Regions from separate parts of the Pseudomonas sp. ABC1 genome, predicted to be linked through region 1. Evidence: riboswitches for the same ligand, from Rfam matches in the RefSeq annotation. Region 1 holds a riboswitch; the other holds the start of a gene.
The links. Region 1 has a riboswitch for cobalamin ahead of cobO (cob(I)yrinic acid a,c-diamide adenosyltransferase). Riboswitches for the same ligand answer to the same signal wherever they lie in the genome.
Positions count from the first base shown of each region.

Region 2: it holds a riboswitch for cobalamin, as region 1 does, so the genes downstream of both, HW090_RS02550 (class I SAM-dependent methyltransferase) here and cobO (cob(I)yrinic acid a,c-diamide adenosyltransferase) in region 1, are expected to answer to the same signal.

Region 1 covers NZ_CP058349.1:129,716-133,511, reverse strand. Annotated here, with positions in the region: gene HW090_RS00410 (iron ABC transporter permease) at 1-772, opposite strand, end outside; gene HW090_RS00405 (ABC transporter substrate-binding protein) at 769-1,644, opposite strand; gene cobO (cob(I)yrinic acid a,c-diamide adenosyltransferase) at 1,644-2,252, opposite strand; cobalamin riboswitch at 2,339-2,551, opposite strand; gene HW090_RS00395 (PvdJ/PvdD/PvdP-like protein) at 2,611-3,796, opposite strand, start outside.
Region 2 covers NZ_CP058349.1:632,078-635,873, reverse strand. Annotated here, with positions in the region: gene HW090_RS02555 (TonB-dependent receptor) at 1-856, opposite strand, end outside; gene HW090_RS02550 (class I SAM-dependent methyltransferase) at 886-1,662, opposite strand; cobalamin riboswitch at 1,774-1,982, opposite strand; gene ercA (alcohol dehydrogenase-like regulatory protein ErcA) at 2,679-3,796, shown strand, end outside.

The DNA.
Region 1 (3,796 bases):
TAACCGCAACACTGGCACCCACACACAACGCTGTGCCAAGGATGATCTGCAAACGCAGGCGCGACAGGTTGACACCCAGGCTGCCGGCCTCGTCCTCACCCAGGGTCAGGGCATCCAGTTGCCGACCACAGGCCAGCAACAACGCCAGGCCGCCGAGGATGAACGGCAGGCTCAGGTGGATATCGGCAAAGCTGCGGTCGCTCAGCGAGCCCATCAGCCAGAGCACGATGTCCTGCATATCGGTCGGTGTCGGCGCCAGGTTGATCGCCAGGGATGTCAACGCCGCCGCCAGGGCGGACAGCGCCACGCCGGCAAGGATCAGCGTCAGGTTGCCGCCTCGGCGGCGGGCGATCAGGTAGAGCAACAGTGTCGAGAGCGCTGCGCCGCCCATGGCAGCCCCCGGCAGCAGCCAGTGGCTCAGCCCGGCGTAACCGTAATAGAGGCACAGCACAGCACCCAGACTGGCACTGCTGCTGACGCCGAGCAGGCCAGGCTCGGCCAGCGGATTGCGCAGCAAGCCCTGCAACGCCGCCCCTGCCGTGCCCAGCGACATACCGACCAGGATCGCCAGCAACACCCTGGGCAAGCGGATTTCATGCACGATAATCCACTGCTGTACCGCAAGGTCGCGCAAGTCGTCACTGGCCGGCTGCCATTGCAGCAGCGCCCGCAGCACTTCGCCTGGCGTCAGGGCCACGGAGCCGATGCTCAGCGACAACAGGAACAACACGACCAGTATCAGCAGCAGGATGGGATTCACCAGCCGGTTCATGGGTGCAGCACTCCCGTATCGACCAGTGCATCCAGTTGCCCGGCCAGTTGCTCCGCAGCCGTCACCAGTTGCCCATCGCTGCAGCCCCAGCGGTTATCGGCGATGGTGATCGAAGGGGTATGACGCAACAGTTGCTGCAACCGAGGATGGCGCCAGTAGGATGACTTGGCATGACCCTGGTCGATCAGCATATCCGCTTTCACCAGCACATCCGGCGGAGCACCGAGCAGGCGCTCCAGCGGGTAATGCCCCCAGCCTCGTGCCGGGAAGGCGTTCTCCGCGCCAAGGGCCTGGAACACCGTATCGACATAGGTTTCGTACCCGGCACTGCCGCCATTGGGGCGCAGGTATAGCAAGCGGAATGGCCGCTCACGTGCCTGTAACCGTTGCAGGCGCGCCTGCCAATCGGCCACGTGCGCTTGCCCGGCTGCTTCCCGGTCCATGCGCCGTGCGACCAGTAGCGTGGTGTCGAATATCTGCTGCCAGGTGGTCGGGTACGGCACCGCCAGTACCTCGATGCCATGGCGCTGGAACAGCTCGCGCGGGTTCTGCGCCAGCCAGCGGCGCGAGGCCAGCACCAGGTCCGGACGCAGCGCGATAATCTCCTCGGACGTGGCCTGATTCGCCGGGTACTGGCGTGCCTGCCCAGGCATGGACGACACCCGCGCATCCTGGCTCTTGGCCGACACTGACAACAGTTGACCGGGCGCGGCCAGCCCCAGTGCCAGGTAATCCGCGCACAGGTTGGTCGACACTACGCGAGGCAGCGCCATGGCGCCCTGGACGACCAGCAGCGACAGCACAACCCCCGCCCCGTAGGCGCGGGCTTGCCCGCGAAGCCGTTGCGGCCCCCTACGAAAGCGCAAAAACATCAGAAATCGACGCCAGCCTGGCCTTTCACCCCAGCGTTGTAGGCATGCTTGACGTCACGAATTTCGCTCACCGTATCAGCCAGCTCGACCAGCTCCGGCTTGGCTGCTCGCCCGGTGACGATCACGCTCTGGTGCGCGGGCCGCTCGCGCAGGGCTTGCAACACTTCGTCCAGCACCAGGTAGTTGTACTTGAGCATATAGGTCAGTTCGTCGAGCACCACAAGGTTCAGACTGGCATCGGCGAGCATGGCCCGCGCATGGGCCCAGGCTTCGTCAGCGGCGGCCTTGTCCTTGTCCCAGTCCTGGGTGTTCCAGGTGAAACCGGTGGCCATCGCGTGGTAACGCACTTGTGGTGCGTGCTGTTGCAGATAGATGACTTCGCCGGACGCGTGGGTGCCCTTGATGAACTGAACCACCCCGGCCTGCTGGCCATGCCCCAGCGCCCGGTACAGGGTGCCGAAGGCCGAAGTGCTCTTGCCCTTGCCGTTACCGGTGATGAGGATCAGGATGCCACGCTCGATCTGCGCCTTGTCGATACCGGCATCGACCACGGCCTTCTTGCGCTTCATGCGCTCGGCATGGTTCTGCTTCTTCTGTTCGTCGATCATCGCTCGCCACTCCGCAAAGGGGCCGGATGGACGCACACAGGCAAGCACGAAAAGGCCTGGCAGCGGCAACCACCCTCACCCCGGGGTCATACCTGGTCATAACAGGCCGGTCTTCTGGCTCGCCGTCGCTCGCATACCGCGCCTTCCCGGAGCGAACCCCAGTGGCGTATCACGGCAGCGTCAGGCTTACAGCAGCGGGGGCTGCGCCGGACTCGGCATGCGCTGGGCACGACTCACCGGACTTCCCGTTTCAGCCCTGCCATGGAGATGGCGCGGGCACCTGTTCGAGGTGTGGCAGGTTAGCAGCAAAACAGTGGAAAGCCGATAGCGGGAGGGCTCGGGTGGAGCGAATCCAGATCTATACTTTTCCGCCAGGCCCAGGCGGCAGGTGCCGACCGTACCAGGGGCGCCGGGGTATACGCTTGGACAGGCGCTCCACTTCCAGCTCGTCGGAGTGGATGATCCGCAGCGCGAGCTTCATGGTCTCGATATCCAACTCCCCGCCGCCACCACCATTGCCTTGTAGCCAGGCACCGCAACCGGCCTGCTGCGGCCCGAGCCAGGGCCGCGCGAGCTCGACCCAACGCCCAGGGGCGAACCAGGGCACGCCATCGACCAGGGTGCGCACCACTTCACCGGGGTGTGCTTGCTCATGGGCCAGGAACCAGTCGTCGATACGGTCGTCGATCCAGCCATGGAACGCCCAGAACACTGGATTGACATGGGACGAGAAGGCATCGCCAAGGAAATCATTGTCCTCGCGGAACCAGCGCTCGGAGAAGTCGACAGGGTTGCGCGCATAGGGCATCGGCAGGCCGCTGTTAGGATCGCGCGCCAGGGAAGCCCAGCACATATGCAGCCAGTCATGGATACCCAGCTCGATACGCGAACCCAACTCTCCCAGACACAGAGTGCTCAAGTACTCAGGGTTCTGGTACTGCGCCTCCCACAGCTGGAAATTACCGAAATACCCCTCGCTGCTCTTGATACCGAGCAGCCAGGCATTGAAGCCAGCATCACCGGGAATCTCCCAGAACGGCGGCGTCGAATAGCCATCGTGGTTTTCCACATAGTCGATGAATGCCTGCACACCATGGCCGATATAGGGCCGTGGCGGCGGCAGACTGGGCCAGGAAAGCAACGGTTGCATGGCACGTGCCTTCAGCACCATATCCCGGTGCATGAACAGGAAGTCCTCGCCCGAGCCGTTGCGGTGGCGCTCCTTGCCCCGCGCATCCCGCTCCTGGCCTTCCGGCCCTGGCTGCCAACCCAGGCTCCGTACCCCACGCCGCTGCGTTTCGTCCAGATGCCGCCAACGATCGCGGGCGGCGTGCCAGAGCTGGTGAAACAACCGATGCCCAGGTGAAATCAGCCAGGCCTTGAGCTCAGGCCGGTAGGGAAGTCGTTCGCGGGCTAGCACGAAAGGGCGGCGCACCGCGACGAAGCGTGCTTGCCGTGTGGAAAAACCGTGCTGCTGTCCTTGCGTACTCAAAGCGCCGCTGATCGTCGCCTGGCCACCACCACTGCTCCAGTCGCCCCAGATT
Region 2 (3,796 bases), 500 kb from region 1:
GGGCCGCCCAGTTCATCCAGTCGCCGACGCGCGCGGTCCAGTTGGCCTCGATGGACTGGTTGTAGCGGTTGTCGTAGTTGTTGTAGTCCCACTGCGAACCCCGGAAGCCGGCATCGTAGATGCCGTCGGAGCGCAGGGTCAGCTCGAAGCGCTGGTCGTCGCCGGCGTCGTAGCCGAGGGCGAGCAGGCCGCCACGGCGTTTCCAGGCGGTGTTGTGCTGGGTGCCGTCATCGCTGCGGTAGTCGCTGCGGCGCCCGGCATCGAAGCCGATGTAATAGTCCAGCGCGCCGAGCATGCCGCTGCTGTACAGCGAGCCCTGGCCCAGCCCCCAGGAGCCGGCTTGCAGGGTGGCGCCGTTGCCGCTGGTGTTGCGCCCGTCACGGGTGATGATGTTGACCACTCCACCGATGGCCTGGCTGCCGTAGATCACCGATGCCGGGCCGCGGATGATCTCGATGCGCGCCACCTGGGCTGGCGACAGCTTGGAGATGTTCGCCGTACCCGAGCGGCGGCCGTTGACCAGTACCGTCACCTGGCTGCGGTAATCGCGGCCCTGGCCGTCGGTGGAGCCGCCACGGATGTTGATCGAGGTCTGCCCCGGCGTCCATTCGCTGAAGAAGCCGACGGCATTCTCGGCCAGCAGGTCGGTGAGGCTGCGTGCCGACGAGCGCTCGATCTGTTCGCTGTCGATGACCTGGACCGTGGAGGTGGTGTCCCTGAGGGACTCATTGGCGCGCGGCGCGCTGATCAGCGATGAGTCCATCTGCAGGATGCCGGGGCTGCTGTCCGCCACGGCAATGCCTGCCATGCCGAACAGCAGAGGCAGGCTGCCAAGGGTGATACGTGTGTAAGGCATGTGGTGTCCTCTGTCTTCGAGTCGCGTGGTCAGGCGTGCCAGATCAGCGTGGCGGCACATTTGGGGGCGCTGGCCAGCCAGCCGCCGGGAACTTCCTGCAAGTGTTCGCGCAGGTGGGCGTGCAAGTGCCGCAGGCGCTGTTTGTCCAGGGGGCCGAGCTTTTCCTGGAAATGCGCCAGGGCATCGTCGTAGTGGGGAAAGACGGTCGAAAAGCGCCAGTGGGTGAAGTGAATGGCGTCCGGACGCAGCCGTTCGCCGAGGTCGTCCAGCACCAGCAGGTGGCCGGGGGTGGTGTCGCTGCCGTGCAGAGAGGCGGGCAGGAAGCCGGACAGGCAATAGGTGCGCGGGCCTTCCTGGGCCGGCACGTTCCAGGCCAGGGCTCGGCGTGCCAGGGGGCGGACATGTTCGAGAAGGTGGCGTGCCTGGCCGTCCGCCACCGGGATATTGGCGCACAGCACCACCTCGGCGGGCGCCAGCGAAAGACGGGGGATGTCTTGCCACAGGCTGTCATGCAGGCGCAGCTCGATACCTGGCGTTCGGGCTGCGAGAGCGCTGATGCAGGTGCGCATGTAGGCGTTGGGTTCCAGGGCTGTCCAGCGTCCGCTGTCTTGCAGCAGTGCCTGGCCGAGCAGGCCGGAACCTGCGCCGATGTCGAGCAGGTCGCCACAGTGCCCCAACGTCTGGCGCAGGGCTGTACCTACCGTGGACAGGTAGTCGGACGCCGCCAGGTGTTCGGCATAGAAGGCGGCCTCGCGGTCACTCCAGACCGAGGTGGCAGGCGGCGCAGCAGGGGATGGCGTGGGCATCGTGATTCCAGTTGCACAGGATGGGGCCTGGCAGCCGGGCAGGGGATGTGCGCAAGGGTGGGCGGTGCGGGGAATGGCCTGCCCATCGGTCTGCGCCCGCCCACCGCGGGTTGCCGTTCGTTGGAATCAGGCCGGTCTCCGGGCTTGCGAGGGGCATGGAACATTCACCTTCCCATGCCGGCTGGCACAGTGGTCTGTCGAATGTTTCGCTCGCTTACCGTTGCGGGGGCAGCGCCGGACTGGTCAATGCAGATGACGCACCGGCTTCCCGTTTAACCCCATGCCGCAAGACATGGGACACCTGAAACAGTCGGGCATCTGAACATCGCCGGCCGGTTACGTCAATCGGTTGTGCCAGGCCGGATCTGAAAGCAGAAAGGCCACTTCCGCAAGGACGGAAGTGGCCTTTTAACTGGTACCCGAGGCCGGACTCGAACCGGCACGCCTTGCAGCGGGGGATTTTCTTACCACTTCGACTTTCGCCGCCGTCGCGTCCGTTGGAACGCTGCGTTCGTGGTCTGGAGCACGCCTTCACCCTAGCCATCATTCAGCCGTAGGTGCCCGCCGTCTGCTCTCTACACCTTCCCGGTCGCGGGACCGGGCTTGGCTCGGCGTTGGCTCGGATACCGTGATATCCAGGGCGTTCGCCGAGTTTGACGGGCTTCACCTCAGGGGTTTCCCCTTGAGGGCTCAAATGTTCAAGTCCCCTGTGTCTACCATTTCACCACTCGGGCAAGCGGTTGCAACATCCGGCGGCCTTCCGTTCTCGAAACTTCATTCGGGAACGTGTTGCATTCTCGGCCGGATCGTCGCGGCGCAGGACTATAACCACAGGGTAGGGCTTGCGCAAGCGAACCATGGCGGTGCGTCCGTTCGATCATGCCGGAGCGCTGCCCGGAACGGAGGCGCCAGGCAAGGGGGGAAGTGGTCGTCCGGACACAACCTTGGTATGCATTGCAATGGTTGAGCAATGCAGTAGGCTGTGCCGACCGTTACAAAATAATAAAGAGCGTTACATGAGCCCGGACATCAGCTTGCAGCGCAAATTTGTTTCTCCGGAAATCATTTTCGGTGCCGGTTGCCGCCACAGCGTGGGCAATTGCGCGGCCAATTTCGGCGCGCGCAAGGTGTTCCTAGTGTCCGACCCCGGCGTCGTCGCGGCGGGCTGGGTGGCGGACGTACAGGCCAGCCTGGAGCGGCAGAACATCGCCCATTGCCTGTTCACCGATGTTTCACCCAACCCGCGTACCCATGAAGTCATGCATGGCAGCGAGGTGTATCGCAGCGAAGGGTGCGACGCCATCGTCGCGGTCGGTGGCGGCAGCCCGATGGATTGCGCCAAGGGTATCGGCATCGCCGTCGCCCATGGGCGGCCGATCACCGAGTTTGAAGGTGTGGACACGCTGCGTGTGCCCAGTCCGCCGCTCATCCTCATCCCGACCACGGCGGGCACCTCGGCGGACGTGTCGCAGTTCGTGATCATCTCCAACCAGCAAGAGCAGATGAAGTTCTCCATCGTCAGCAAGGCCGCGGTGCCCGATGTGTCGCTGATCGATCCGGAAACCACGCTCAGCATGGACCCGTTCCTGGCCGCCTGTACCGGGATCGACGCGTTGGTGCATGCCATCGAGGCATTCGTTTCCACCGGGCACGGCCCGCTGACCGACCCCCACGCGCTGGAGGCCATGCGGCTGATCAATGGCAACCTGGTGCAGATGATCGCCAACCCGCAGGACATCGCCCTGCGCGAGAAGATCATGCTGGGCAGCATGCAGGCCGGCCTGGCGTTCTCCAATGCCATTCTCGGCGCCGTGCATGCCATGTCCCACAGCCTGGGCGGCTATCTCGACCTGCCGCACGGGCTGTGCAACGCCTCGCTGGTGGAGCATGTGGTGGCCTTCAACTACAAAGCGGCACCGGAGCGCTTCAAGGTGGTGGCGGAAACCTTCGGCATCGACGTGCGCGGCCTGACCCACGTGCAGATCCGCAATCGCCTGGTCCAGCACCTGATCGAGTTCAAGCAGTCCGTGGGTTTCCGCCAGACGTTGAGCCTGCACGGGGTCTCGGTGTCCGATATTCCGATGCTGTCGAAACACGCCATGCAGGACCCGTGCATCCTGACCAACCCGCGTTC